Regions from separate parts of the Mesorhizobium sp. WSM4832 genome, predicted to be linked through region 1. Evidence: predicted binding sites of a transcription regulator. Region 1 holds the regulator's gene; each other region holds the start of a gene.
What was found. The regulator PhoB, encoded in region 1, activates phosphate uptake and scavenging genes when phosphate is short. The targets are predictions, from matches to a motif close to TGTCATNNANCTGTCAT.

Region 1 (10,074 bases):
GTCATTGGCCGCCACGACCGCATCGACCTTGTTGTCGTTGGCGGTCAGGAACTGCTCCATGTTCTTCTGCGCGTTGGCGGGCAGCCAGCCGTCGGTATAGGCCTCGCCGACATTCTTGATCTTGCCGCTGTCGATCGCCTCCTTGAGCACTTCCATCGAGCCCGAGAACAGGAAGTCGGCATTCGGATCGGCGCCCGAGCCCTTGATGAAGACGTAGTTGCCTTCCGGCTTGGCCTTGAACACCCCGCGGGCCTGCATGCGGCCGACTTCCTTGTTGTCGAAGGTCAGGTAGAACACGTCCTTGTTCTCGATCAGGCGGTCGTAGCCGACGACCGGGATGCCTTCGTCGAGCGCCTTCTGCACCGCCGGGCCGATGGCCGACGCGTCCTGCGCCAAGATGATCAGCGCGTTCGCGCCTTGCGAGATCAGGCTTTCGACGTCGGTCAGCTGCTTGCCCGGATTGGACTGCGCGTCGGCCGAAATATACTTGTCGCCGGCGGCTTCGATGGCCGCCTTCATCGCCGCTTCGTCCGTCTTCCAGCGCTCTTCCTGGAAATTCGACCACGAGACGCCGATCACCTTGTCCTTTGCCTCGGCGACCGACGCCAGCGTCAGTGACATGGCAACACCCGCCAGAATGGCGGCTGCGAATTTCTTCATGATATCCTCCCTGCGCCCTGTGCGGCGCGACCCAGACTGGCCCGAAGGCCGGTACAGAGGCTTTTTTTCGAGCCTCAAAAAAATAGTGATCCAGCGAAACGACGCTGTCAACTGCGATTCTGATGGCTTTTGAGGGGTCTCGGCATTTTTTTCGACGTCCGCAATAAATAATGACATGCGCTTTGGCTTCTGCCACTATCCCTGGCGTGTCAGCGACAGGCCAGGGCATCATCACCGGGCCGCGATGACCCGGGAGGACGTGCGAGACGATGTCGGTCGGAATCCGCCACGACGATTTGCGCCGGCGCAATCGCGCCATGGTGATTTCGGCCGTGCGCCGCGCCGGCCAGCCATCGCGCACGGAGATTGCCGCGACCACCGGGCTCAGCCACTCGACCATTTCGGCGATTTCCGCCGATCTGATCCAGGAGGGGATTCTCACCGAGAGCAAAGCCAACGAGCCGACGGCGTTGAAACGCGGTCGGCCGCAGATCGGCCTGGCGCTGAACCCTGAAGCCGCCGCGGTCCTGACCGTGGTGCTGTCGCTGAACTTCCTGTCGGTCGCCGTGATCGATTATGCCGGCCAGGTGATCGCCGAGGAACAGCAGCGCCTGGACACGCTTGGCATGCCGCGCGACGAGCTGATTGGCGAATGCATGGCAATCGTCCGGCGCCGGCTGCAGGATCCCGACCTCGACCTGGGCAGCGTCGCCCGCATCGCCATGGGCATCCAGGGCATCACCGATTCCCAGGCGCGCGCCATGCTGTGGTCGCCGATCACGCCGCTGACCGACATTCCTTTCGCCGACATGCTCGAGGCGGAGTTCGGCATTCCCGCCACCATGGAGAACGACTGCAACATGATGGCGGTGGCGCTGCAATGGCGCGACCCGGACCGCTATCGCGACAATTTCATCGCCATCCTGCTCTCGCACGGCATCGGCATGGGCCTGGTGCTGAAGGGCGAGCTGTTCACCGGCACGCATTCTTCCGGAGGCGAGTTCGGCCACATGATCCATCGTCCGGGCGGGGCGCTCTGCCGCTGCGGCCGGCGCGGCTGCGTCGAGGCCTATGCCGGCAACTATGCCATCTGGCGCAGCGCCAAGAAGATGAGCGAGGACGCCGAGCCGGTCGACGTCGGCGACGCCGACATGCGGGCGCTTGCCGCAAAGGCGCGCGAGACGGACGGTCCTGAGCGCGAGGCCTATCGCCGCGCCGGCGAGGCGCTGGGCTTCGGCCTTGGCAGCCTGTTCGCGCTGATCGACCCGGCGCCGGTGGCCATGGTGGGCGTCAGCGCGGCGGCTTTCGACCTGATCGAGCCGGCGCTGCGCGAGGCGATCGCCCAGACCGCCGGCGGCCAGCACTCGAAATCGATTTCCTTCGACACCGAGCCGAACGAACTGCCGCTGATCCGCGAAGGCTGCGCCATGCGCGCGCTGACCTTCGTCGACCAGGAGATTTTCGCGCCGGGCGTGCAGGCAAGGACGAGTGCGGGGAAGAACGTGGCCTGAGGATCAGGGTTGAAACTAACTTCATTCTTGACGACCGAATTCCGACCCAATGAGGACCCCGGCCTCCGACAGCCCTGCGCCATTTCCGGACATTGGCCAGCGGCGTTTAATCCCCTTTAGGCCCGTCGTTTCCAATGAGTGTCACGAAGTGTTTTAATACGCTCTGCGCAGTTTGCTCCGCAGTATGTCCAGCCACTGCCCATTGCGCAAAGTGCCCATCAATGCACATGCGTGCGAGCCCGTAGACGAGGGCCCTCGCGGCTATTTGGGTCTCCGAGATATCGTTTGACCGGAGCATGTTTCGTCGCTGCGCCTCCACCATCGACCCTTCTACCAACACACGCACCGCTTCGTTATCGCGACGCAACGACTCCGAACTGTCCCAATCGATAAGACTCCGCGTCGAGATGATCTGGAAATGAGTGGGGTTTCGAATAGCCCAGCGCAAATAGGCGATCCCAACAGCGGCGAAGCGCTCAACCGGGTCGTCCGTAGGTAAGTTCTCGATAGCATTCGTTATCTCCGAGCGGAATCGGCTCATTGCCTGCTCTGCGACAGCCGTCATCAATGCGGTCTTATTAGTGAAATGACGGAAGGGCGCGCCAGGAGAAACGCCCGCCCGCTTTGCGACTTCGCGCACGCTCACATTGTCGGGACCGCCCTCCTCGACAAGTTGAACCGCGGCATCGATCAGGACCTCCCGCAAATTGCCATGGTGGTAACTGGTGCGATGAGGCGTCTTGGCTTTTGGCATTTCGTCCCTCGTTCCATCGAGCTGCATCTCGCCTCTATATCAAGAAACCTCCAAAATGTAATCACTGTTTACAATTCGCGTTTGCGAATGTAAGCAATGATTACCGATGGGATCGGAACAGGCCTGCGGTCTTCGCGGCTGCCAAATGCCCAGACGGAGGACCCGAACATGCTCGCCAGAGACGCCGAAACTCGCCGTTCGCAATCGTTCACATCATCCCAGGACCCAGCCGAAGAACCGCAGCACAAGCAGAATCTCCGGACTGCTCAGCCGAGTGCGGCCGTGTCCGGCGCCACGCTTTATCGGCTTGCCGCCGTCGCCGGGGTGGGAAGTGCGCTCATTCTTTTGGTCAACGCGGCTAAACGCAGTTCGCTGATCTCGACCACCGATCTAACGCAACTCCTCGCGCCGCTCGCCGAGATTTTGGCGCTCGGTCTCGTCGTGGGCTTGTTTCTCGCGTTTGGCAGGCGCACGGGCCTATTCGGCACCATCGCGTTTGTCATCAACTTCATTGCGCTGGCAAGTTTGGAAGGTGTGGAGGTGGTGATCAATCTCGTATTTTCGAAACTTCCGCCGACGATCATCATGGACCTGCGAGCCGGGCCGCTCGGACTGGCTCTAGTCGCCAGTTCGTTGCTTTTCCTGCTTGGAACGCTGGCATTTGCGATCTCTCTTGCCGTTGGACGAGATATGCCGCGCATTCCACTGGCTCTCTACGTCATCGGCGCGGTGCCGATCGCGCTCCGTGCGTTCGTGCCGGAGTGGGCTCTTGACCTGGGCTTAGTGGTTCTTGCGACAGCCATCGCCTGGCTGGCCGGATTGCTGTGGATACGCGCGAGCACCATCGGGGTCGGCGATTCCGTCAAAAGCTGAAGCGCTCCAGGCGGCAAACGTTCGCTGAGAATGTCCGCAACGGGTCGAAAGAGTTGAAGAAGTCCGACGGGTTGTGAAGCAGACGCCGCGGTACCAGAAGGCCCGCCATTGCTGATTGCGCAAAATACAATAGGTTGACAATCAGAGGGGAGCGTAATGACGAGCGGAACGGACGTTCTTGATGCCGCCGTCATCGGTGCCGGTTGGGCGGGGCTAGGCGTCAGTCATGCGCTGAAGCAGCGCGGCTTGCGCCATAGAGTATTTGAGCGAGGTCGCATCGGCGAGACCTGGCGAACCCAGCGCTGGGACTCCTTTCGGATTAACACACCCAACAGCCAAACAGTCATGCCCGGGGATACCTATGTCGGCCCAGATCCCGACGGTGCGATGACAAGCGGCGAGTTTGTCGCGCTGTTGGAGGACTATGCCGGGCGGTATGGCCTTCCGGTGGAAACCGGTACGCCGGTGACCGACCTTGTTGCCAGCGGCGGCCTCTACCGGCTGACCCTTCCGAACGGCTCCCTGTGGGCGAGGAACGTGGTGATCGCCAGCAGCAACCAGAATTGTCCGGCGCGCCCACCTTTCTCTGCTTTGCTGCCGCTCAACATCCGACAGATCGATGCATCGGCCTACCGCAACGCATCCGGTCTCGACCATGGGGCCGTCCTGGTGATCGGCAGCGCCCAGTCGGGCGGCCAAATCGCCGAGGACTTGGTCCAGGCGGGGCGAACCGTATTTCTTGCAAGCAGCCGGGTCGGCCGACTGCCCCGCATGTATCGGGGTCGCCACATCAGTGTCTGGATGGTTCTTTCCGGATTGATAGATGTGACGCGCAGGGAAATGCTTCAGCAGGGACCCATTCCCGGAAGGCCGCTGACAGGAGCGCTCCATACGATCAGCCTGCAGTCCCTCAGCGCGCAAGGCGTTGTCCTTCTGGGCCGGCTCACGGGCGTCGACGCCGGACACCTCTCGTTCAGCGACGAGGCAGAAGCGCATGTCCGCCATGCAGACGAGGGCTCCGCAAGAATTCGAAGCCAGATCGACGAGTATATCGAGCGCAACGGTATCGATGCCCCGCGGGCTGAGCCGGACCCGGCCGAGGTGATTGCCGCGCTGCTGCCCAATCCACCGGTCCGATCAATCGATCTCGACGCCAGGGGGATCACAACGGTGATCTGGTGCACTGGGTTCAGGGGGGATTTCGGGTGGGTGCGCGTTCCCGAGGTGCTCGATGCACACGGCCAACCGTTGCACGAGAACGGGTTCGCAGGCGCTCCCGGCGTGTATTTTGCCGGCCTGCCTTTCGCGATCTCGCGACGGTCGGGCACAATATTGGCAATCGCGGAGGAAGCAGGCCGGTTGGTCGAAGATATCCAGCGTCGTTTAGCAGCTGCCTCTGACGTCCCGATTCAGTGATGCCGACTCGAAGCGAATATCATCCGGAGGCGGCTTCTTCCTCTCGCGAGATTCAGGCTATTAATCGGATCGAAGGGCTCTAAAGCGCGTCGCTGAAACGGATTCAGGCGCGCGCTTTAAGTCTTTGTTTTTATGCATGTCGTTTTGGCAAAACACCGCTGCACACTTTTGCGCGACATGCATTAATCCTCGCGGATCGCGTAGCCCGCCCCGCGGATGGTGCGGATGACGTCCGGCATGCGGCCGTTGTTGACCGCCTTGCGTAGGCGGCCGACATGGACGTCCACGGTGCGCTCGTCGATGTAGATCGTCTCGCCCCAGACATTGTCGAGCAACTGGCTGCGCGAGAACACCCGGCCGGGGTGACGCATCATGAATTCGAGCAGGCGGAACTCGGTCGGGCCGAGCCTGATCTCGCTCTTCTTGCGGTAGACGCGATGCGATTCCCGGTCGAGCACGATGTCGCCGACCTTGAGCACACTGGACAGCACCTCTGGCTTGGCGCGGCGCAGCAGCGCCTTGACGCGCGCCATGAACTCCGGCGTCGAGAACGGCTTGACCAGATAATCGTCGGCGCCGGTGGACAAACCTCGAACCCGATCGCTTTCTTCGCCTCGCGCGGTCAGCATGATGATCGGCAGCCGCTCGGTCTCGGGCCGCATCCTGAGGCGTCGGCAAAGCTCGATGCCGGAAACCGCCGGCACCATCCAGTCGAGCACGAGCAGGTCGGGAACGTTTTCCTGAAGGCGGATTTCGGCCTCGTCGCCGCGGGTCACCACTTCGACCTGGTAACCCTCGGATTCGAGGTTGTAGCGGAGCAGCACTCCTAGCGGCTCCTCGTCCTCCACCACCATGATGCGTGGCGCGATCATTGCCAGTTACCCTTCAGGCCGCCGGCGCCGACATCTCGTCCTGCTTCGGACGATTCGCGGGCAATTGCGTGCCGGTCAGCACATAATAGGCGTTCTCGGCGATGTTGGTCACATGATCGCCGATGCGCTCGAGGTTCTTGGCGCAGAACAGAAGATGCGTGCAAGCGGTGATGTTGCGCGGGTCTTCCATCATGTAGGTCAGGAGCTCGCGGAAGACGGACGTGTATTTGACGTCGATGCGTTCGTCGTCGTTGCGAAGCTTGGCCAGCGCCGTGGCGTCGCCCACCGTGTATTCCTGGATCACGGCCTGGACCTGGATCAGCACCAGCTGCGCCATGGAATCGATCGAATGCGTGAGATCGCGTGGCGCGGCGCTGACGCCCACCGAACCGACGCGCTTGGCGATGTTCTTGGCGAGATCGCCGATGCGTTCGAGGTCGCCCGCCATGCGGATCGAGCCGACCACATGGCGAAGATCGTCCGCCATCGGCTGGCGCTTGGCGATCAGCGTGATGGCGCGGTCGTCAAGTTCGCGCTGGCGCGCGTCCATGATGGCGTCGTCGGAGACGACGCGCTGCGCCAGCGCATTGTCGGTCTCGAGCAGGGCCCTGGCCGATGCGCCGACCATGGAGGCCGCAAGGTCGCCCATGTCGTTGATAAGCCGGCTGATCTGCCTCAGATCCTCGTCGAAGGAAGCGACGGTATGTTCGGCCATGATGATGTCCTCGTATGAACTCAGCCGAAGCGGCCGGTGATGTAGTCCTGCGTGCGCTTCTCGCGGGGCGAGGTGAAGATCTTCTCGGTCCGGTCGAACTCCACCAGCTCGCCGAGATACATGAACGCCGTCTGCCGCGACACACGTGCCGCCTGCTGCATGTTGTGGGTGACGATGACGATCGTGTAGTCGGCCTGCAGCTCGTCGATCAGTTCCTCGATCTTGGCGGTCGACAGCGGATCGAGCGCCGAGGCCGGCTCGTCGAGCAGGATGACCTCGGGCTTCACCGCCACGGTGCGGGCGATGCACAGACGCTGCTGCTGGCCGCCGGAGAGGCTGAGGCCGCTGGCGTTCAGCTTGTCCTTGACCTCGTTCCACAACGCCGCGCGCTTCAGCGCCTGCTCGACGCGGCTGTCCATCTCGGCCTTGCCGATCTTCTCGTAGAGCCTGACGCCGAAGGCGATGTTCTCGTAGATCGACATCGGGAACGGCGTCGGTTTCTGGAACACCATGCCGATCTTGGTGCGCAGCAGGTTGAGGTCCTGCGAGCGGTCGAGGATGTTCTTGCCGTCAAGCAGCACCTGCCCTTCCGCGCTCTGCTTCGGGTAGAGTTCGTAGATGCGGTTGAGCACGCGCAGCAGCGTCGACTTCCCGCAGCCCGACGGCCCGATGAAGGCGGTCACGCTGCGCTCGGGCAGGGACAGGTTGATGTCCTTCAGCGCCTTCGACTGACCATAGTAGAAGTTGAGGTTCTTGACCTCGATCTTGGCCTTCTCGACGGTCGTGTCGGGTGCGTTCAGGTCGGTGGACAACATCGGTTTCATCTGTCCTCTCTGCGTCCGGTCAGGCTGCGGGCGATGACGCTCAGGCCGAGAACCGTCAGGGTGATTATGAGTGCGCCCGTCCAGGCCAGCTGCTGCCATTCCTCGTAGGGGCTGAGAGCGAACTGGAAGATGGTCACCGGCAGGCTGGCCATCGGGGCATTGAGATTGCTCGACCAGAACTGGTTGTTGAGCGCGGTGAAGAGAAGCGGCGCCGTCTCGCCGGAAATACGGGCGATCGCCAAAAGGATGCCGGTGACGATACCGGACAGGGCCGCGCGATAGGCGACGGAGCGGATCACCACCCAGCGCGGCGCGCCGATGGCGGCGCCCGCTTCGCGCAGTGCGTTGGGCACAAGGTTGAGCATGTCCTCGGTGGTGCGCACCACGACGGGGATCACCAGGATGGACAGCGCTACGGCGCCGGCAATCGCCGAGAAGTGCCCCATCGGCCGCACCAGCAGCTCATAGACGAACAGGCCGATGATGATCGAGGGGGCCGACAACAGGATGTCGTTGATGAAGCGCACCACCGTGGTGAGCTTCGAGAAGCGACCATACTCGGCCATGTAGGTGCCGGCCAGCACGCCGATCGGCGTGCCGACGACGATGCCGATGATGGTCATCACGATGCTGCCGTAGATGGCGTTGAGCAGGCCGCCGGCATCGCCGGGCGGCGGTGTCATTTGCGTGAACACCGACAGCGACAACCCCGAGAGTCCTTTGTAGAGCAGGGCGCCGAGGATCAGCGCCAGCCAGGCGAGGCCGATGCCGGCGGCGATGACGCAAAGCGTCATCATCACGCCGTTCTTTCGCTTGCGGCTGTTGTGGAGTGCAAGGGACGTCGACATCGGTCAGGCTCCCGTGCGGGCGTCGATGCGCATCAGCATGTAGCGCGCGATGGCAAGGATGATGAAGGTGATGATGAAGAGGATCAGACCAAGCGACACCAGCGAGGATGTGTAGAGGTCGCCGTCGGCCTCGGTGAATTCATTGGCGATCGTTGCCGAGATCGTCGTGCCCGGCGCGAACAGCGAGGCGCTGATGCGGTGCGCATTGCCGATGACGAAGGTGACGGCCATCGTCTCGCCGAGCGCACGGCCGAGGCCGAGCATGACGCCGCCCATGATGCCGATGCGGGTATAGGGGATCGTCACGCGCCGGGTCACCTCCCAGGTCGTGCAGCCGATGCCATATGCCGATTCCTTCAGCACCGCCGGCACGGTGTCGAACACGTCCTTGGTGATCGAGGTGATGAACGGCAGCACCATGATGGCGAGGATCAGCGACGAGGTCAGCAGGCCGATGCCGTAGGGCGGGCCGGCAAACAGGCTGTTGAGGCCGGGGATGCCTTTGAAGAGCCAGATGACGAAGGGCTGGATCGTCGTCTGCAGGAATGGCGCGAAGACGAACAGGCCCCAGATGCCGTAGATGATCGAGGGGATGCCGGCCAGCAGCTCGACGGCGATGCCGATAGGGCGCCGGAGCGGTCGCGGGCAAAGCTCGGTCAGGAAGATGGCGATGCCGATGCCGATCGGCACGGCGATGATGATGGCGATGGCCGAGGTGACGACAGTGCCGTAGATGGGCGCCAAAGCGCCGAAATTCTCGGTGACGGGGTTCCAGGATTCGGTGGTCAGGAAGGAGAAGCCGAACTTCGACAGCGCCTCCCACGAGCCGGCGAACAGCGAGATGGCGACACCGCCGAGAATAACCAGAACGAGGATGGCGGAAAGGCGCGTGGCCGTCCGGAAGATCGTGTCTGTGAGGGCGAAGCGGCGCACTGTCGCTTCCCTGCTCCGCATGGCGGACGATGTCACGGCTTCGGAAACGGCACTCATCTGGCCCCTCGCATTTCGAAACAGACAAGAGGGCGCCGGGAGGCGCCCCCTTATTCCGTGGAATTACATGCCGGAGTAGAGCGGCTTGCCGCTCGCATCGACGATGTCCTTGCCCCACATTTCCTCGACGCTCTTCACGACCGCGTCGGGCATCGGTACGTAGTCCAGGCCAGCGGCCTGCTCGTCGCCCTTGGCGTAGGACCAGGCGAAGAACTTGAGCGCTTCGGTCGTGGCCGCCGCGTCGTCGGGCTTCTTGTAGACAAGAATCCAGGTAGCCGCCGTCATCGGCCACGATTCGGCGCCCGGCTGGTTGGCAAGGATCACGCCGTAGCCCGGCTGCGAGTTCCAGTCGGCGTTGGCCGCCGCAGCCGAAAACGCTGCCGCCGTCGGCTCGACCTTCTTCCCGTCCTTGTTCACCAGATCGGTGTGGGTCAGCTTGTTCTGCTTGGCATAGGCATACTCGACATACCCAATCGCACCGCCGGTCTGGGCAACGTTGTTTGCAACGCCCTCATTGCCCTTGGCACCGATGCCGACAGGCCATTCCACTGCCTTGTCGACGCCGACCTTTTCCTTCCAGTCCGCGCTGACATCGCCGAGATAGTATGTGA
Region 2 (10,074 bases), on a different contig from region 1:
CAGGGCGCATTCGGCGGTCAGGCCGATCAAATCCATCCGCATCTGGAACCGCACGCCGGCCAATGCCGAAAAGGCAGCGGCCGCCTTGCGCGCCGAAGGCCTTCCGGCAAATGCCGCTGGCGATCTCGATGCAGAACTTGCCGAGGCCGACATCGTCACTTCCGCGACGATCTCGAGCACGCCGCTGGTCAAGGGCGCGCTGCTGAAACCGGGCACCCATGTCGATCTCGTCGGCGGCTTCACGCCGGCGATGCGCGAAAGCGACGACGACGCCATTTCCCGCGCCCGCGTTTATGTCGACACCCGCGCCGGTGCCACCAAGGAAGCCGGCGACATCGTCCAGCCGCTGGCCTCGGGTCTGCTGAAGCCCGAAGCGATCATCGCCGACCTGCACGAGCTCGCGCGCGGCGAAAAACAGGGCCGGCAGAACGACAGTGAGATTACGCTGTTCAAGTCGGTTGGCGCAGCGCTTGAAGATCTCGCCGCCGGCATCGCCGTCTACAAGGCGCTCAGGTAGGCAGTAGGGGTTGGGCAGTAGGCAATAGGGAAGATAAGCCTCTGCCTACTGCCTACTGCGCATTCGGCCAGTAGACGCGCACGCGATGATTGTCCGGATCGAGCGCGACGAAAGTGCGGCCGAAGTCCAGATCGGTCGGCGTCTGCAAGATGTTCAGTCCGCGCTCCGCCCAGTCCGCATGCGTCGCATCGACGGCGCTCGCGTCCGCAACCGCGATCACGATCTCGCCACCTCCGCCGGTCGCCGCAGCCGCCGGCTCCACCGTATGGCGCGACCACAGGCCGAGCTTGAAGCCCTTGTCGAGCACGAACATCACGAAGGTCGGCGAGGACTCGACCGGCTCGCGTCCGAGCAGCTTGGCATAGAAAGCGCCGCTGTTTTCCGGGCTGTCGACATAGAGGATGACGAAATTCGGCGTGGTCATATCTGATCTCCAAAGTGTCTGAACCTTGGGAACCATAGGCGGGCCTACTGTCAGATTCTGGCAGCAGCGATCAGCCGGGAGCGTTTTTCGTGCCGTTCTGGCCGGGCGCGTCGAGCGTCGCCCTCCACTCTTTCAGCATTGCCTGGCGGCGGCGCGGATAGCGCATGTCGGTCGCCGTCAGGTCGGACATCCGGTCGGCGCGGAAATGGCGGAAATCCTGGCGCATCTCGCACCACGCCACCACTACCCGCACCTTGTCGAAGAAGCTCAGCGCGAACGGCCAGACCAGGCGCTTCGATGCCGAACCACCGGCATCGCGATAGAGGAAGCCGAGCTTGCGCTCGTCGCGGATCGCCTGCCGTACGACACCAAGGTCGACGGTCTCGGTATTTTCCGCGCGTGGCCCGACGAGCAGCGTCGTCGCGTCGAGATCCTCCCGCAGGTCGTCCGGCAGCACCGCCGCGATCTTGGCCAGCGCATCGGCCCCGGCAGCGGCCAACCGCTTGTCCGGTTGCTTTGCCACCCAGCGCGAGCCGAGCACGATCGCCTCGATCTCCTCGTCGGTGAACATCAGCGGCGGCAGCATGAAGCCGGGCTTCAGCACATAGCCAAGCCCCGCCTCGCCTTCGATAGGCGCGCCCTGCCCCTGCAGCGTCGCGATGTCGCGATAGAGCGTGCGGATCGAGATGCCCATCTCGTCCGCAAGCGTATGGCCGCTCACCGGCCGGCGGTGGCGGCGCAGTATCTGGACAAGGTCGAGCAGGCGTTCTGAGCGGGACATCGATTTCGTCGTCACGGATGATGGACCATAGGGCTGGGGCGCGCATCACGGCAAGCGACCCGATGCTACGGAACGCCTGTGTCTCATCCCCGTTCTCTCCGCAATGGAGATGCGCGGATTCCTGCTGTTCTGGTCGGTGCTCGCCGCCACGATCGCGGCGCTCAGCCTTGGACCGTCCTTTGCCCATGTGCTGGAATCGCTGCCCAGGCTGACCAGATGGTCGCCGGCGCTCTGGCGCGAGGCGACGGTCTTCAATGCGCAGTATCAACTGTTTCTGTTGGTGGGGGCGCCGCTCGACATCGCGGCGATCCTCTGTCCGGCACTGCTTGCCTGGATGCTGCGTGAAGAACCCTCCGCCTTCCGGTTCGTGCTCGTAGCGACGTTGCTATATGCGGTCGCGCTGGCGCTCTGGTTCGGGCTTGTCAAACCGCCCAACGACATTCTTGCGACCTGGACGCCGGGTCCAATTCCAGAAAACTTCGAAGCTGTCCGGCTGCGTTGGGAAACCGGCCACATGGCGGTCACCGCGGCGAAAGTGCTCGGCTTCGTTTCGCTTTGCTTCGGCCTGTTCAGTGTCCGGCATGGTTGATGGCCACCATCGGAATAGGCCACGGTTTGTTGCGCCGGTAGGCTGAGCTGTGGCAGAAGCGGGCCGAACCGCCGGAGATGACCCTTCTTGAAATCTTTTCGCGACAAACGCCGCGATGGCCGCCCGCATCCCGCAAGGGCGGAACAGGCCCGCCCCCGAGATGCGTTCGCGGCTGGACGCCAGCAGGCAGCGCCCGCCGAGCGCCGCGAATCGAAACCGACGGACCGGCAGGAAGCCAAGCCGCTGCCGCGCGTGCTTGCGCGTCGCGAGGGCGCGTTGCCCGCCGAGCGCCTGCCATTGATCCTCGAAGTCGCGCCCAACGCCGATTACGCGCTGCTGGACAGCGGCGCCGGCGAGAAGCTGGAGCAATACGGCCCCTACCGCATCGTGCGCCCCGAGGGCCAGGCGATCTGGCAGCGAGCCCTTCCGGCGAAGGAGTGGGAGCGCGCCGACGCCGTCTTCACCGGCGACACAGACGAGGAAGGCATCGGCCGCTGGCGCTTTCCAAAGGCGCCGCTCGGCGAAACCTGGCCGATGAAGCATGACGGCATCTATTATCTCGGCCGCTTCACCTCGTTCCGCCACGTCGGCGTCTTTCCGGAGCAGGCTTCGCATTGGAACCATATGGCGGGGCTGATCGCGGCGGCGAAGCGCCCGGTCAAGGTGCTCAACCTGTTCGGCTATACCGGCTTGGCCTCGCTGGTGGCGGCCCGCGCCGGCGCCGAGGTCACCCATGTCGATGCCTCGAAGAAGGCGATCGGCTGGGCGCGCGAGAACCAGGAAATGGCCGGCCTTGCCGACAAGCCGATCCGCTGGATCGTCGAGGACGCGGTGAAATTCGCCGAGCGCGAGGAACGCCGCGGCAGCCGTTACGACATCGTGCTTTTCGACCCGCCGGCCTACGGCCGCGGCCCGAAGGGCGAGGTCTGGCAATTGTTTGAGGACCTGCCGGGCCTCACCGATCTCTGCCGCTCGATCCTGACGCCGAAGCCCTTGGCCGTCGTTCTTACCGCCTATTCGATCCGCGCCTCCTTCTTCGCCATCCATGCGCTGATGCGCGATACCTTCGCCGGGATGGGCGGCACGGTCGAGTCCGGCGAACTGATCATTCGCGAGAAATCGGCCGGCCGCGCGCTGTCGACCTCGCTGTTCTCGCGCTGGGTGGCTTGAATGACTGCACATGACGGCGCGCGCCCTGTCGGGCAGGTCAAGGAAGTCACCAGCCTTGCCAATCCCCTGGTCAAGGACATCAAGGCGCTTGCGCTGAAGAAATTCCGCGACCAGCAGAACGCCTTCATGGCCGAGGGCCTGAAACTCGTCATCGACGCCCTCGATCTTGGCTGGTCGATCAGGACTTTGGTCTTCGCCAAGGCTGGCCGCGGCAACGCGGCGGTCGAAAAGGTCGCCGCGCGCACCGTCGCAGCCGGCGGCACCGTACTCGAAGTTTCGGAAAAGGTGCTGGCGGCAATCACCCGCCGCGAAAACCCGCAAATGGTGGTCGGTGTCTTTGCGCAGCGGACCGTGCCGCTGAAGGACATCCGCGCCAAGGACGGTGACGTCTGGGTCGCGCTCGACCGGGTGCGTGACCCAGGCAACCTCGGCACCGTGATCCGCACCGTCGACGCCGTCGGCGCCAAGGGCGTCATCCTGGTCGGCGACACCACCGACCCGTTCTCGCTGGAAACGGTGCGCGCCACGATGGGCTCGATCTTCGCCGTGCCGGTCGCCAAGGCGACCGAGCAGGCCTTCCTCGCCTGGCGGCGCGATTTTTCGGGTCTCGTCGTTGGAACCCACCTCAAAGGCGCGGTCGACTATCGCTCGGTCGATTTTTCCAGGGGGCCGGTCTTGCTGCTGATGGGCAATGAGCAGCAGGGGCTGCCGGACAACCTCGCCGAAAGCTGCGATCGCTTGCTCCGGATACCCCAAGCCGGCCGCGCCGATTCGCTCAATCTGGCGGTGGCCACCGGCGTGATGCTGTTCGAGATCCGGCGCGGCGCGTTGAAGCTCGAGCCTGACACACGATGAGGACCGCCAAGTGAAATCCTGGTCCCCCTACATTGTCCTGGTCGTCGTCGCCATTGCGCTCGACCAGTGGATCAAGCAGCTGGTCGAGAACGGTCTCGCCTTCCAGGAAAAGGTCGATCTCCTGCCGTTCCTGGCGCTGTTTCGCACCTATAACACCGGCATCGCCTTCTCGATGTTCTCGTCCTTCGGCGATATCGGCCTGGTGGTCATCGCCGTGCTGGTCGTCGCCTTCGTGCTCTATCTCGCCACGCGCACGCCGGCCGGCCATTTCATCGCCCGAACCGGCTTTGCCCTGATCATCGGCGGCGCGCTCGGCAACCTCATCGACCGCGCCGTCTACGGCCACGTCATCGACTACATCCTGTTCCACACGCCGGTCTGGTCCTTCGCGGTGTTCAACCTCGCCGACGCCTTCATTTCGATCGGCGCGGCGCTTGTCGTCTTCGACGAGCTGATCGGCTGGCGGCGCGAGGTGAAGCCTCAGGATCCCGGCAATTGACCTCACGCGGTTGAAACCGCAGACTTCTCACCAGCCAGAACCGAGGAGAAAACCATGCCCGACACCTTCAAAGCCATCCTCGTTTCGCGCGATGCCGAAAAGAAGCAGTCGGTCGATGTCGTCGACCTCACCGATGCCGATCTGATGGAAGGCGATGTCACCGTCGCCGTCGAGGCGACTACGGTGAACTACAAGGACGGGCTCGCCATCACCGGCAAGGCGCCGGTTGTGCGCCGCTGGCCGCTGGTTCCGGGCATCGATTTCGCCGGCACGGTGATCTCCTCTTCGCATGCCGACTGGCGCAAGGGCGATAAGGTGATCCTCAACGGCTGGGGCGTCGGCGAGACGCATTACGGCGCCTATGCGGGCCGCGCCCGCGTCAAGGGCGACTGGCTGGTGCCACTGCCCGAAGGCATGAGCGCGCATGACGCAATGGCCGTCGGCACCGCGGGCTACACGGCAATGCTCTGCGTCATGGCGCTGGAGCGGCATGGCATCGTGCCGGATCGCGGCCCGGTGGTGGTGACGGGTGCTGCCGGCGGCGTCGGCTCGGTCGCCATCTCGATCCTCTCCAGCCTCGGCTACCATGTCATCGCCTCGACCGGCCGCAACGCCGAGAGCCCCTATCTGATCGACCTCGGCGCGGCCGAAGTGATCTCGCGCGAGGAACTCAGCCAGCCGGCAAAGCCGCTTGCCAAGGAGCGCTGGGCGGGCGGCGTCGACTCGGTCGGAAGCCATACCTTGGCCAATGTGCTGTCGATGGCCTCCTATGGCGGCGCGATCGCGGCCTGCGGCCTGGCCGGCGGCATGGACCTGCCGTCGAGCGTGGCACCCTTCATCCTGCGTGGCGTCTCGCTGCTCGGCATCGATTCTGTGATGGCGCCAAAGCCGGTGCGGCTCGAAGCATGGCGCCGCATCGGCACCGACCTCGACCTCAAGAAGCTTTCGACATTGTCGCGCACGATTGGTTTCGACGGCATTGTCGCTGCCGCGCGCGACATCGTCGATGGCAAGGTCCGGGGCCGCGTGGTCGTCGATATGTAGCTGAAAGCGATGTCGCAGAGCGACGGTCGTCCGCGACCGCGGCCGACCGGAATGCGCGCAATCGCTAAAATTCGAACGATCCGTCCCAGTCTTCCATAATTTCTGTCTGGCATGGTTTGCGCATGGTCGCGGACTCCGACATCAGGCAGGACAGCAAAGCCGCGGGCGCTGACGGGCTCATCCCCGATGCGCCGAAGCGGCAGGTGCTCGTCGCGCCGCCGCTGGCTCCTGAATTGCCGGCGGCCAGTCACGAAGGTTTGCCGTTCCTGACGATCGTCGCCATCGCCGTCCTGGCCGGGTTGGCGCATCTCACAGGAGCGCCGATCATCATTACCGTCGGCCTCGCCGCCGCGGCTCTTGCCGGCCTTGCCATGTATCTGCGCAGCCGGCGCGACGAGCGGCGCACCGCCGCCCTGCTCGACGAGACCGCCGCCCGCAGCCGCGCCGAGATCGAGACCCTCGCCGACCGCATGTGGGAGATGCAGGAGAGCGAGGAGCGCTTCCGCGGCCTGATCGACGCGCTCGGCGACCTCGTCGTCCATCGTGATCGCGATGGCCATATCGTTTATGCCAACAGCGTCTTTGCCTCGCTTGTCGAGATCGACCCGCGCGATCTCGCCGGCAAGACCTTGTCCGAGCTCGGCATCGATGTCGGCATCGTTCCCGACGCCGCCTTCTCCGACCATGAATGCCTGAGCTCCACCGATGTCGCGATCCGCACGCCGAACGGGCCGCGCTGGTTCTCCTGGATCGAATTGTCGGTGCGCGACAAGGACACGGGCGCGGTCTCGCACCGGGCGATCGCCCGCGACATCACCGCGCGCAAGCGCGCCGAATCCTCGCTGATCACCGCGCGCGAACGGGCCGAATATGCGAGCCAAGCCAAGTCACGCTTCCTCGCCACCGTCAGCCATGAGATCCGCACGCCGATGAACGGCATCATGGGCATGGCCAAGCTGCTTGCCGATACCGACCTGTCGCCAGAACAGCGCACCTATGTCGGCGCTGTCTCCACGTCGGCCAGCGCGCTGCTCGCGCTCATCGAGGACCTGCTCGACTATTCCAAGATCGAGGCCGGCCGTTTCGAACCCGAGCCGCAGCCGACTTCGCTGCGCGAAATCGCCGACAACATCATCGAGCTTCTGGCCGCGAAAGCCTTCGCCAAGAACATCGGCCTCGGCTGCCATGTCGAACCCGACGTGCCGCAGATGATCACCGCCGACCCCGGCCGCGTTCGCCAGGTGCTGCTCAACCTCATCGGCAACGCGGTGAAGTTCACCGATACGGGCGGCGTGCTGCTCACCGTGGCGCGCGCCCGCACCGAAGCCACCGACACCATCTGCTTCACTGTCGCCGACACCGGCCCGGGACTGCGTGAAGAGGACATGGAGCGCATCTTCGAGGAGTTCGAACAGTCCGACGGCACCTCGACCAGGGTGCATGGCGGCGCCGGCCTCGGCCTTGCGATCTCGAAGCGGCTGGCGGCGGCGATGGGCGGCACGATCTCGGTTTCGAGCCGGCTCGGCGAAGGATCCGAATTCGTCCTCGAGATCCCGGCGGTCGCGGCCACCGAACCGCCGCCGCACCGGCACAATATCCTTGCCGACCGGCGGGCGGTGATCGTGTCGAAAAACGCCATCGAGGCCGATGCCATCGCCCGCACGATCAGGGCCCATGGCGGCACCGTCGAGGTCGCGGCGACGCCAAGCCAGGCCGCTCCGTTCGCCGCCGGCTGCAACGTGCTCCTGATCGACGCCGCGCTCGAAAACAGCGACGGGAGGCTGCTCAGGCGGCTGCGCGACTCAGGCTTTGCGGATTGTGAAGCCATCACCCTGATTGCGCCGACGGACCGCGGCATGCTCGGCGAATTCCGCGCCAGCGGCTACGCCACCTTCCTCGCCAGGCCGGTGCGCGGCGAGACCCTTTTGCGGGTGCTGTTGACCAGCCATGGCTCCCTGCTCGCCCAGCCGCAGCCGGAGCCGCGCGGCGTCTCCTCGGCGCGCAGGCGCGACCAGGGCCTGTCGGTGCTGATCGCCGAGGACAATGACATCAACGCCATGCTCGCCCGCGCCACGCTGCTCAAGGCCGGGCATCGCGTCAAGATCGTCGGCAACGGCAAGGCCGCGGTCGAGGCCGTTACCGACGCCGGCCTCAAGTTCCGCTTCGATGTGGTGCTGATGGACCTGCATATGCCTGTCATGGACGGCCTGGATGCGATCGCCGCCATCCGCCGCCATGAAGAGTCTCTGGCGATGCCGCCGATCCCGATCATGGTGCTTTCGGCCGACAGCCAGGAAAAGACCCGGCATGCCGTGCTCGCCCACGGCGCCAGCGGCTTCGTGACCAAGCCGCTCGATCCCGAAGCGCTCGTCCAGGCGGTTGAGGGCCAGGTTGCCGCCTGAGGAAATTTTTACCCCTTGAAAACCTGAGGTTGCCTGGCTTTCGCGGCCGCAAGATAGCCGGTTGAGGGTATTGTCCAGCCGACAAAGTATTGCCCGCCACGTCGTATCACGGTACTGTCACAATCCTGTTGCACCTACACCGTATCCCCGTGCCAAGAGGGATGGCTCGAAGGAGAATCACTCGTGCATACAGTCATGCCTGAATGTGACACTCGGCCGAATGCCGGCGGCGCCCTTCTCGCCGCCCGTGGCGCCGACGCCGTCGCAAGCGGTGCTCCGCTGGGCCGCATCGGCAACCTCGAAGTGCGGCTCGCCCGCAACGAGGCTGAGATCGCCGCCGCCCAGGAGGTCCGCTATCGGGTGTTCTATGACGAGCTTGGCGCGAGGAAGGACTTGGCCCAGGCGCAGGATCGGCGCGACGCCGACCGTTTCGACCCGCTCTGCGATCACCTTCTTGTGCTCGACACTTCCCTTCCCGGCCCTGAGCACCGCCGCATCGTCGGTACCTACCGATTGCTGCGGCAGGAGATCGCCGCGACTGCCGGCGGCTTCTATTCCGAGGGCGAGTTCGAGCTCACCAAGCTGATCGCGCGGCATCCCGGCCAGCGCTTCCTTGAGCTCGGCCGTTCCTGCGTTTTGCCGGAATACCGCTCCAAGCGCACCATCGAGGCGCTCTGGCAGGGCATCTGGGCCTATATCAATCACTACGGCATCGGCGTGATGACCGGCTGCGCCTCTTTCCATGGCATCGTGCCGGCGGCGCATGCCGAGGCGCTGACCTATCTCGCCCATCATTGCCGCACCAATTCCGCCTGGGATGTTCGCGCGGTTCCCGGACGCTACTGTTCCATGGACCTGATGCCGATCGAGGCGGTGAACACCAAGGCGGCGATCGCCGCCATGCCGCCGCTGGTCAAGGGCTATCTGCGCGTCGGCGCCCGCATCGGCGATGGCTGTGTCATTGACCACGAATTCTCGACCGTCGACGTCTTCGTCGTCATGCCGGTCAAGGAGATCGGCGCCCGCTACGTCAACTACTATGGCGGCGAAGGCCAGCGTTTCGCTGCGTGAGTGAGTAGTGGTGGATACCAAGACTCGCGCTCTTGTCACTACTGACTACTGACTAACCCCTAACCCCCTACTCCCTCACGGAATATCCTCCGGTCTTCGCCCCGGCCGGCTCTTATAGGCTGGAAACGACCAGCCGAACTTAAGCGCCCCGCCACGCACGATGAATGCACCCGCGAAGCCGAGCAGGCTGGACGCCAGCGCCGGCAGGCCGGCAAGATCACCAAGGGTGAAGATGGTGGCGCCGGCAAGGGCAGCCGTGACATAGATTTCGGGCCTGAGCAGAACCGAAGGCTCGCCGGCAAGCAGGTCGCGCAAAATGCCGCCGAAGGTCGCCGTCAACACGCCCGTGATGACCGACACGACGGGCGAGCCGGTGATCGCCAGCCCCTTGGCCGCGCCCATCACCGCGAAGGCGGCGAGGCCGACGGCGTCGAGCCACAGCAACAGCTTGTAGCGGGATTCGACGCGGTGGGCGCTGAAGAAGACCAGCACCGCGACGACGGCGCAGATCAGCACATAGCCGCTGTTGGCGACCCAGAACACCGGCAGGTTGAGGATGACGTCGCGCAGCGTTCCGCCGCCAATGCCGGTGACGCTGGCCAGGAACAGGAACCCGATAATGTCGAGCTGCTTGCGCGATGCGGCAAGCGCGCCCGTCGCCGCGAAGACGGCGACGCCGGCATAGTCGAGCAGCGCGATGGGGTTCAAGGACATAGGGTGGG
Region 3 (10,074 bases), on a different contig from region 1:
ATCGTAGTCGGCCTGCGTGCCGGTGCCGCGCTTGTAGAGGTCGCTGGCGCGGTCATATTTGCGCTTGGCGTCGGCGGCCTGGGCTTTCGCCATGTCCACTTGCGCCTTGAGCACGGCGATCTCTTCTGGCCGCTTGCCAACCTGCAGGTCGGCAAGCTGCGCCTCGGCCTGCGCCAGTGCGGCTTGCGCCTGCGTCACGGCGATCTTGGCGTCGGCATCTTCCAGTGTCGCCACTGGCATGCCTGGTGTCACCCGGTCCCCGCGCCTGACTCCGACCGTCGCGACTTGCGCCACCTCGATCGGCGCCATCAGCACATATTCGCCCTCGACATAGCCGACCGCCAAAGGCGCTGAAGGCGTGCAGGCGCCGAACAGCTGCGCCGCGAGCGGCAGCGAACACAGAAAGCTCATGATTTGCCCTTCCCGCCGGCGGCAGGCCTGCGCGCCGCCAGCATTGCCCTGAGGTTGTCGGTCGTGGCCGCCACCACCTTGGCGGCCTCTTCATTGCCGATCTCGCGCCAGCCCATCCGGCGCATCACCGCCTCGCGGCCGATGCGGAAATAGATGACCTGGCCGATCAACGTGAAAACGGTGAGCCGGGTTGCCTCGCTCTCGGCCGGCTCGCCGGTCGCCTGCTCCCAGATCTCGCACAGCCTGCGGTGCGTCGGCTCGAACACGCCGGCATAGATGCGGTCGAGCGCGGCCGTCGGATGCGAGAGCTCGCGAAGTACGAATTGTACGATCTCGCCGGCCTGCGGACTGGCAACGACGAAGCCCACCATCCGCTCGAGCGCGGCGAAAAGCTGGGCCCGGGCCGCCTCCGGGTTGAGCGGCGCGGCTTGCTGAGCACCGCCCAGCGCCTCGCCGGCGATCCCTTGTATGGTGTCGACGATATGATCGGCGGCGGCGGCGCGCAGGCCTTCCTTGCCGCCGAAATGATAGGCGATCGAGCCGATATTGGCCTTGGCCTCCGCCGCGATCGCGCGCGTCGACGTGCCGTCGAAACCTTGCCGCCCGAACAGCTTGAGCGCCGCTTGCACCAGCGCCGCGCGCGTTTGATCGGCGGTGCTGGCCTCGCGCTGCTGCCTTTTTACACCTGGTTGCTTGTTCATGCTCCAACTTTAATCATTCGATTGATTAAAGTCAAATTTGAAGTCTGACCCGGCTTGCCTTCTCGACCCTCTCAGGCTTTAGTGCGCGGCCATGGGCAAGGAAGTCGAGCGTAAGTTCCTGGTCTCCAGTCCCGCCTGGCGCGATAGGGTCGAGGCGCATATTCGCATCCGCCAGTTTTATCTCGCCGCCCAGCCCGGCCGCACGGTGCGTGTGCGCATCAGCGACGGGCGCTCCGCCAAGCTGACGCTGAAGTTCGGCGACAGGGCGCGCGAGCGCGACGAATTCGAATATCCGATCCCGCTCGACGAGGCCGAGGAATTGATGGCGTTTGCCGTCGGGCGTGTCATCGAGAAGACACGCCACCATGTTAGACACCGCGGCTATCTCTATGAAGTCGATGTGTTCGGCGCAAAGCTCGCGGGGCTGGTGATCGCGGAGCTGGAGACGCCGGAGGACGTATCTGACGAAATGCTGCCCGACTGGCTCGGTCGCGAGGTCACCGGCGAGTCGAGGTTCTACAACGCGTCGCTGGCCCTCGGGGGGATTCCGGAGATCGCCGCATGAGCTTTCGCATAGATCCGCGCTCGCCACTGACCGGCGAGGTCAGGCGCATATTGGCCGACGAGATCGGCAAGGCAATCGGTCATCTCGAGACGGCGCGCGAGAAGCCGGAGCAGGGGCTGCACAAATGCCGCAAGCGGCTGAAAAGCGTGCGCGCCTTGCTGCGCCTGGTTCGTTCCGGGGACGAACCGTTCTGCCAGACCGAGAATGAATGTTACAAGCAGGTGTCGGCGCTGCTCGCCGGCCCGCGCGAAGCCACCGCCCTGATCGAAACCGTCGACCGTCTCGCCGCGGAACATTCCGCCGGTAGCGGTCTCGATCCGGTGCGCGAACGGCTGGTGCTGCGCCAGCACGAGCTTCATGCCGGTCCTGGCCTCGACGCCGCCATCAATGCGGCCATAGCCGCTTGCCAGGAAGGCCTGGAGCGCATCGATAGGCTGGCCCTGCCCGATCAGCCGGAGCACGCCGCTGACATATTGGCCGACGGCGCCCGCGCCACCTTGCGGCGGGCGAAGAAGGCGCTGGACAAGGCTCAGGCGCGCGGCGAGGACGAGGATTTTCACGATCTGCGCAAGGCGGCCAAGACGCACTCCATGCATCTGTCCCTGCTCGGCCGTCTGTGGCCGACGCCGATCAAGGCGCGCCGCAAGGCGGTCGACAAGCTTGGTGAAGAGCTCGGCGAATTGCACGACGTCTTCGTCATGCGCGCGCTGCTCGATGCCGAAGGCGAGCCGCTTGGCCCGGCCGACGAGACCAAGCTTCTGCGCAAGCTGTTGAAGCGCTCCGAAAAGAGCCTGACCAAGGCCTGCCTTGCCGACGCCGCCGACCTGTTCGGCGACAGCCCCAAGCGCTCGGCCAAGAAACTCGCCCGCAAGGCGCGCGGCGATCTCGCCGGACCGCAGGAAGAAGCAAAGGCGGCCTAGCGCTTCTCCCTTCTCCCCTTGTGGGAGAAGGTGGATCGGCGCGCAGCGCCGAGACGGATGAGGGGTGATCCAGCTTGGCCAACGCGCTCGTCTAAAGCCGCAATCGCCAACATCTCATTCCCTGGAACACCCCTCATCCGTCGCCTTCGGCGACACCTTCTCCCACAAGGGGCCCCTCGGGGAGAAGGGAGAAGCGCCTCACTATGCCGGCAGCGCCCGTTTCTCCTTCGCCGCCCTGGCACCCGCATCTCTCGGATGCGGTCCGATCGGCATGATTGCCGGAAACGGCGTCGCCCCGAAAGCAAAGGTCCATTTGTAGCCGGTGAGCTGGTCCTCCGGCGTGGTGTGCTGGTCGTGATGGGCAAGCAGCCTGGCGCGTTCGGCGAGCTCCTCGGCCTCGCGGCGCAGCATCTCCGCCGTTTCCGGCCGCATCCGCCTGGAAAAACTGATGAAGGTCGCGGCCCGTTCCATATGGGCGATCGCCCAGCCGACGAAGTTCTTGTTGGTCGTCTCGAAATGCGGCTTCAGCGGCCCCTCGAAATCCCATTGGATCGGCGTGTCGACGAGCAGCCTTGCCGACAGCCCGCGCCCCAGCGCCACCAGCCCGAGCTCCTCGAGGTCGCGCAGATAGAGGAACATCGAGGCTTCGCTCAGGCCTTGCGAGCGCATGATGCCTTCGGCCGTGAATTTCTCCGACAGCATGATGAAGACGAACAGCAGCGCCGGCCGCGCCGCCAGCCTGCGCTCGATCTCCGGTGAAACGCGGTTGGCCGGACCCGGCCCCCGGTTCATTGCGCCGAGCACGTTCTCCAGCTCGACATCCGCCGCCGCGCAGATCTCGATCAGCCGGTCGAGCTTGCAGTTGCGCTCATGGAAGATGCGCTTCACCGTCGGCTCGGAAATGCCCATGCGCTCGGCCAGCGTCCGGTAGGTCAGGCCCTTGGCCTTCAGCGTCCGTTTCAGCGCCTCGAAGATCGGACCGTTCATGGAATGCACCTCGTTCGTGCGAATTCGTATTGAATTGCGATACTAGCCTCGTTCCGGCTTCCAGGAAAGTATCGGAAATACTAGCTCTCCGCCGTCATCAAGGAGAGCACCCCATGAAACACCTCGTCGCCTCAACCGCCTTCGCCGCCATCGGCGCTTTCGCCATGTCTGTCGCGCAGGCCGGCGAGCTCTGGCGCGCCACCGGCTTCGAGCAGCCGGAATCGGCGCTTGTCGATACCGCCCGCAACCGCGTCATCGTCTCCAACATCGCCGGCAATCCCGGCGAAGCGGATGGCAATGGCTACCTGTCGCTCTTGTCGATGGACGGCAAGGTCATCACCCGTCACTGGGTCGATGGCATGGACGCACCCAAGGGCATGGCGATTTCCGGCGGCAAGCTCTATGCCGCCGACATCACCAAGCTGCGCGTCGTCGATCTCGCCAGCGGCAAGCTGGTCGCCACCATCGCGGTGCCGGGCGCCGTCTTCCTCAACGATATGACGCAGGACAGCGCCGGCAAGGTCTATGTCAGCGACATGCTGGCCGACGCCATCTACCGCATCGACGGCGACAAGCCGGAACTGTTCGTCAAGGACGCGGCTCTCGCCTCGCCCAACGGCGTGTTCGCCGATGGCGGCAGGCTGATCGTGGCGTCCTGGGGCAAGGGCATCGACAAGACCGACTTCAGCACCGCCGAGCCCGGCGGTCTGCTGTCGGTCGACCTCGCCACCAGGAAGGTCACGCCGCTGCCCGGCGCGCAGAATTTCGCCGACCTCGACGGCGTCGTCGCTATTGGCGACACCATCTACGCCACCGCCTACATGACCGGCACGCTTTACAGCTACAAGCCCGGCGGCGCGCCGCAGGTGGTCGCCGCCTTCAAGCCGGGCAGCGCCGACATCGGCACCGACGGCAAAAGTATCTTCGTGCCGCTGATGGGCGAAGGCGAGGTCGCGGCGCTCGGTCTCGACTGAAATGCCGATTGCGGGCCGGCCTGCGATCGCCATCGATCAGTCGCTGTCGGCCACCATTTTGCGCCGCTGCAGCAGGCGTGCCGCAAGCCAGCACAGCATGGCCCAGGCAAAGCCGGCGCACCAGCCGGCAAGCACGTCGGACGGCCAGTGGACGCCGAGATAGACGCGGCTGGCGCCGACCAGCACGGTGGTCAGTACCGCGAGGCAAAGCACGAAGATTTTCGTCCTGCGGTCCGGAAGGAAGCGCGCGGCTAAGGAGCCGAGCGTCAGATAGGTCACCGCCGACAGCATGGCGTGACCGCTTGGAAAGGACAGCGACGTCTCGTTGACGAGATGCGAGACGAGATCGGGCCGCGGCCGGTCGACCTCGAGCTTGAGCAGGCTGGAAAGCACCTGTCCGCCCGCCACCGCCACGAACATGAACAGCGCCGTCGAGGGTCTGCGGATCAAGAGCAGATAGACGATCGTCGCCGTCGTGATCAGCACCAGCACGGCGGAGCTGCCGAGCGCGGTGACGTCGCGAACCGCGCCTTCCAGCCAGAGCGGGCCGATCGGGCTGTCCGGCTGCCCGGCATGGCGGAAGGCGAGCAGGATTTCGGTGTCGAAGGCATGCGGCGTCGTGGCGCGCGCCACCTCCATGAGTTCCACCAGGCCCCACAGCCCGCCGGCGATCACCAGCCCGGCCAGCAGCAGGGGGAATTCCAACCTGTTGAGCAGCGCATTGGCGGTCGATTTCATTCGAGCTCTCGGGTCCAGCTACAGCCTCTGCATATAGGGCCCGAGCGTGATCAGCGCGACGGCAGCGATCGCCAGCATCATCCCGGTTGCTTGGAAAGCATTGAGCCGCTCGCCGAATAAGGCGAGCGCCACGACGTTGACCGAGACAAGTTGGATCACCGCCGACAGGCTGAACGACACCGACATGCCGAACTCGCGCACCAGCCTCAGCATGATCAGATTGCCCGCCGTGTAGAGCGCCAGGGTCAGCAAGAGCTTGGCGAAGCTCGGCGCCAGCCCCCATTGCTTGGCCGCCATCGCCGCCAGCAGGAACATCACCGTGGAAATGCCGAGCTGCGCCAGTCCCCAGAAACTCACCGCCGTCCCCCCTTTTGAAGCGCCGTCGCCACGCCGGCCGCAGCCCTTGTTTCCGAAGCGGGCGAAACCGTCAAGCTGGGCGGTGGAGGATTGGGCGAAAGCCGCGGCAAGTCCCCTTCTCCCCGTCACTATACGTCACTATACGGGGAGAAGGTGCCGGCAGGCAGATGAGGGGCGGCGCCAGCATTGGCCATCAGCATTGCACGCCCGAGGCCTTGTTTGCTGAAGCGATCGTCACGGCGCCTCTGTTTGCTAGGTCGGCGCCGCCCCTCATTGCCCTGCCGGGCATTTCTCCCCGTATAGCGACGGGGAGAAAGGGGGCGGCATCGACGGCTTCGCCAATCACCGAGGAACTACGTCGAAGCCCATGTCACGAAAATGTGATCGTTCAGCTTTAGGGGTCGAAAGGTCGAAACTCCAGCCACCTCAAGAAGCCAGAGGAACAATCCCATGACCGCGACCCCTGAGACCCGCTTCCGCACCAGCCAGCTCGAGGAGAATGACGGCCCGCCCGTCAACCCGACCGACAACCGCACCATGGGCGAGATCATCGCCGCGCGTTTCTCGCGCCGCGGCTTTCTCATGGGCTCGCTGGCCGTCTCGGCCATCGCCGCCACCGTCAGTCCGCTGGCGCTGGTCGCCGCCGACGAGGCGCGCGCGGCGGAAGGCTCGGCCTTCAACTTCGACGAGCTCGAGGCCGGCATCGACGACAAGCACCACGTCGCGCCGGGCTATGATGCCGACGTGCTGCTGCGCTGGGGCGATCCGCTGTTTTCCGATTCGCCGGACTTCGATCCGCTGAAGCAGTCGGCCGGGGCCCAGGCCCGGCAGTTCGGCTACAACAACGACTATGTCGGCTATATCCCGATCGACGGCTCGGCCGAGCATGGCTTGCTGGTCGTCAACCACGAATACACCAACCCGCATCTGATGTTTCCCGGCATCGTCAACATCGTCGAGAAAGACGGCAAGAAGGCCGCCGAGGTCGCGCCGCTCAGCAAGGAGCAGGTCGACGTCGAGATGGCCGCGCATGGCGGCACCATCGTTGAGATCCGCAAGCAGGGCGGCAAATGGCAGGTCGTGCGCGACGGCAAGCTCAACCGTCGCATCATGTCGACCACGGAAATGGCGCTGTCCGGCCCGGTCGCCGGTCATGACCGCGTCAAGACCAATGCCGATCCATCCGGCGCCAGGGTCATCGGCACGCTCAACAATTGCGCCGGCGGCGTCACGCCCTGGGGAACCTATGTGATGGCCGAGGAAAACATCCACGGCTATTTCTCGGGCGAATTGCCGGAGGGCCACAAGGAAGCCGCCAACTACAAGCGCCTCGGCATCCCGGAAGGCGCCTATGAATGGGGCGCGCATTACGACCGCTTCAACCTCGCCAAGGAACCGAACGAGCCGAACCGTTTCGGCTGGATCGTGGAGGTCGACGTGAACGATCCGAACTCGGTGCCGCGGAAACGCACCGCCATGGGCCGTTTCAAGCATGAGGGCGCCGAATCGATCGTCGCCAGGGACGGCCGCGTCGTCTTCTATCTCGGCGACGACGAGCGCTTCGACTATGTCTATAAATTCGTCACCGCGGGTAAGTTCAATCCCGATGACCGCGCGGCCAATATGGACCTGCTCGACGACGGCACGCTGCATGTGGCGAAATTCGCCGAGGACGGCTCGGTCGAATGGATGCCGATCGTGTTCGGCCAAGGTCCGCTGACGGCGCAGAACGGCTTTGCTTCCCCGGCCGACGTGCTGATCGAGACGCGGCGCGCCGCCGACCTGCTCGGCGCCACCAAGATGGACCGTCCCGAGGACATCCAGCCCAATGCCGGCAACGGCAAGGTCTATGTCATGCTGACCAACAATTCCAAGCGCAAGGCCGAGCAGGTCGACGCCGCCAATCCGCGCGCGGCGAACGCCTTCGGCCACATTATCGAGATCGTCGAGGATGGCGGCGACTTCGCCGCCAGCAAAGGCAAATGGGAAGTGCTGCTGAAATGCGGCAATCCCTCGGTCGCCGATGTCGGCGCCACCTTCTCGACCGCCACCACCGCCCATGGCTGGTTCGGCATGCCGGACAATTGCGCGGTCGATTCCGCCGGGCGCCTGTGGGTCGCCACCGACGGCCAGGGTCCGAAGGCCACCGGCCGCACCGACGGCCTGTGGGCGGTCGATACGGAAGGCGCCGCGCGGGCGACGTCGAAACTGTTCTTCCGCGTGCCGATCGGCGCCGAAATGTGCGGCCCGCTGTTCACGCCGGACGACCGGACCGCTTTCGTCGCCGTGCAGCATCCGGGCGACGGCGGCGAGGACTGGGAAGGTTTTGGCCGCCCGTCCTACTATGAGGACCCGTCGACCCGCTGGCCGGACTTCAAGCCGGACATGCCGGTGCGGCCGGCGGTCGTCACCATTACGAAGCAGGGCGGCGGCAAGATCGCGGTGTAGTGCGCTGAAGCGGCGCGGGCGAGCATGATCGCAAACGTTGAGGATTGGCTGACGCCTCCCCAACGTCGTCATCCACGGGCGGAGCGAGCGAAGCGGACGCGCAGACCCGAGGATGACGAAGCGGCGGGCGTTTCGGCCAATCTCCATGGCATGCCACCTGCCAACGCAGACATAACGACGGTCGAAACCATTGTGCCAGGAAACTGGCCGGCGGCTGCGGGCGGCCAGGTCGCCGCTTCTCGGCGGGCAGGATTTTTCACCGAGAATCAGCGCAAGCCCCGGGGATTGGCCGGAGCCTCCCTAACTTCGTCATTCCAGGGCGGAGCAAGGAGCGAAGCGACGCGCGCAGACCCTGGAATCCATGCCGTTACCTCGATCGTAGGCGCGGCGGAGCAGAATTCTGCACCGCCGCGGCGCCTAAAAGTCACGGAATGGATCCTCGGGTCTGCGCGCGTCGCTACGCTCCTTGCTCCGCCCGTGGATGACGAAGCGGCGGGCGTCCTGCTCATCCCATCGAGGCGTGCGACCCGCCTGCGCAAGCGTCGCAGCTCTCACCCGTCCCCCGATGGGCGACAGCCGGCGCTTTCGGACATTTGCCCTTCATTCGCCGCCAATTGCATCCTATATCGCGCTGACGCGACGCGACCGGCATCGGTCGCCAGCGATTCGCGACCTGAGGGCGGCAGGTCATCCATTCTTGGCACGCGGAGCTCATGGCGCCCCTGCGCATCTACTTCGACAGGCTTCTCGATGCCGTGGCGCCCAAGGTGCCGCGGCGCGAATTGACAGATGAGGAGCGCCTGGCGCTGGTGCGCCGCCACGGCGATTTCTCGCTCGCCTATTCGACGGCGGTGCAGCAGAAACTGTCCTATTTCAGCGACGGGGACGGCTACATCGCCTTCGGCACCAAGATGAGCCGTCATTTCGCGCTGGGCGATCCGGTGGCCGATCCGGTAGACCGCCCGGCCTATATCAAGCGCTTCGTCGAGGCCGCCGGCGGCCCCTGGTTCGTCCAGATCGGCGCCGACACAGCCAAGGTGCTGGCCGGCCTCGGCTACCACGTCAATCGCCTCGGCATCGACACCAGGCTGCTGCTGGCGACGCACGACTTTTCCGGCAAGCGCAACGAGACCGTGCGCTATTCGGAGCGCTGGCTGACGAAGAAAGGTTTTACCCTCGCCGAGGACAGCGGCGACGGACTGCTCGACGAGATAGTTCAGCTTTCCGCCGACTGGCGCAAAGAACGCATTATCAAGCGCTGGGAGATGGGTTTCCTCAATCGTCGCTTTTCCGAAGAGCTCGGCGCCGACATGCGCCGCTTCCTCCTGCACAGCCCCGAAGGCCGGCTTCTCGCCATCCTCGATTTCGACCCGCTGTTCCGCGACGGCAAGGTCATCGGCTACACCACCTCCTTCAAGCGCAAGCAGGTCGATGCGACGCCGCATGCCGAGGTCGGCCTGACCAAATTCGCCGTCGACCGTTTTCGCGAGGAAGGCATCTCGCAAGTGACGCTCGGTCTCTCGCCACTGCTCGATATCGAGCCCAGCGGCTTCGCCGAATCGGGTTTCTGGCGCGGCGCCTTCCAGCGCGCCTACAACTCGCCCTGGGTCAACCGCTCGCGCTTCAACCTGCAGGGTCAGGCGGCCTTCAAGCGCCGCTTCCACGGGGTCGAGGAGCCGACCTACATCGCGTTCCGAAGGGGGACGCTGATGGAGATGCTCGGGCTGCTGCGCCTGATCAAAGCGATCTGAACCGGGCTGGTACGTCTCGCGATTGGCCGAAGCCTCGCTGCTTCGTCATCCACGGGCGGAGCAAGGAGCGAAGCGACGCGCGCAGACCCGAGGATCCATGCCGTTACCTTTGCCGAGGGATGCGGCGGAGCAGAATTCTGCACCGTCGCAACGCTTTGACGTCACGGAATGGATTCTATGGTCTACGCGCGTCGCTCCGCTCCTTGCTCCGCCATAGAATGA

Region 2: olsB (l-ornithine N(alpha)-acyltransferase) is a predicted target of PhoB. The motif match lies at 8,397-8,413, and genes of this name have one in related genera.
Region 3: AC0L2L_RS00075 (PhoX family protein) is a predicted target of PhoB. The motif match lies at 6,022-6,038, and genes of this name have one in related genera.

The regions. Positions count from the first base shown of each region.
Region 1 is NZ_JBVVQH010000008.1:12,826-22,899, reverse strand. Features, by position in the region: gene xylF (D-xylose ABC transporter substrate-binding protein) at 1-660, opposite strand, end outside; gene AC0L2L_RS13145 (ROK family protein) at 930-2,171, shown strand; gene AC0L2L_RS13140 (TetR/AcrR family transcriptional regulator) at 2,278-2,925, opposite strand; gene AC0L2L_RS13135 (hypothetical protein) at 3,094-3,798, shown strand; gene AC0L2L_RS13130 (flavin-containing monooxygenase) at 3,955-5,214, shown strand; gene phoB (phosphate regulon transcriptional regulator PhoB) at 5,397-6,086, opposite strand; gene phoU (phosphate signaling complex protein PhoU) at 6,100-6,801, opposite strand; gene pstB (phosphate ABC transporter ATP-binding protein PstB) at 6,822-7,625, opposite strand; gene pstA (phosphate ABC transporter permease PstA) at 7,622-8,473, opposite strand; gene pstC (phosphate ABC transporter permease subunit PstC) at 8,477-9,463, opposite strand; gene pstS (phosphate ABC transporter substrate-binding protein PstS) at 9,527-10,074, opposite strand, start outside.
Region 2 is NZ_JBVVQH010000002.1:425,368-435,441, forward strand. Features, by position in the region: gene lhpI (bifunctional Delta(1)-pyrroline-2-carboxylate/Delta(1)-piperideine-2-carboxylate reductase) at 1-517, shown strand, start outside; gene AC0L2L_RS05150 (VOC family protein) at 570-941, opposite strand; gene AC0L2L_RS05155 (helix-turn-helix transcriptional regulator) at 1,012-1,722, opposite strand; gene AC0L2L_RS05160 (DUF1772 domain-containing protein) at 1,826-2,311, shown strand; gene AC0L2L_RS05165 (RsmD family RNA methyltransferase) at 2,399-3,481, shown strand; gene AC0L2L_RS05170 (TrmH family RNA methyltransferase) at 3,482-4,336, shown strand; gene lspA (signal peptidase II) at 4,347-4,835, shown strand; gene acuI (acrylyl-CoA reductase (NADPH)) at 4,890-5,879, shown strand; gene AC0L2L_RS05185 (ATP-binding protein) at 6,002-8,281, shown strand; gene olsB (l-ornithine N(alpha)-acyltransferase) at 8,477-9,352, shown strand; gene AC0L2L_RS05195 (trimeric intracellular cation channel family protein) at 9,428-10,060, opposite strand.
Region 3 is NZ_JBVVQH010000001.1:6,281-16,354, forward strand. Features, by position in the region: gene AC0L2L_RS00035 (HlyD family secretion protein) at 1-411, opposite strand, end outside; gene AC0L2L_RS00040 (DUF1956 domain-containing protein) at 408-1,112, opposite strand; gene AC0L2L_RS00045 (CYTH domain-containing protein) at 1,204-1,677, shown strand; gene AC0L2L_RS00050 (CHAD domain-containing protein) at 1,674-2,597, shown strand; gene AC0L2L_RS00055 (helix-turn-helix domain-containing protein) at 2,799-3,584, opposite strand; gene AC0L2L_RS00060 (SMP-30/gluconolactonase/LRE family protein) at 3,698-4,558, shown strand; gene AC0L2L_RS00065 (phosphatase PAP2 family protein) at 4,595-5,296, opposite strand; gene AC0L2L_RS00070 (hypothetical protein) at 5,315-5,653, opposite strand; gene AC0L2L_RS00075 (PhoX family protein) at 6,104-8,101, shown strand; gene AC0L2L_RS00080 (phosphatidylglycerol lysyltransferase domain-containing protein) at 8,815-9,852, shown strand.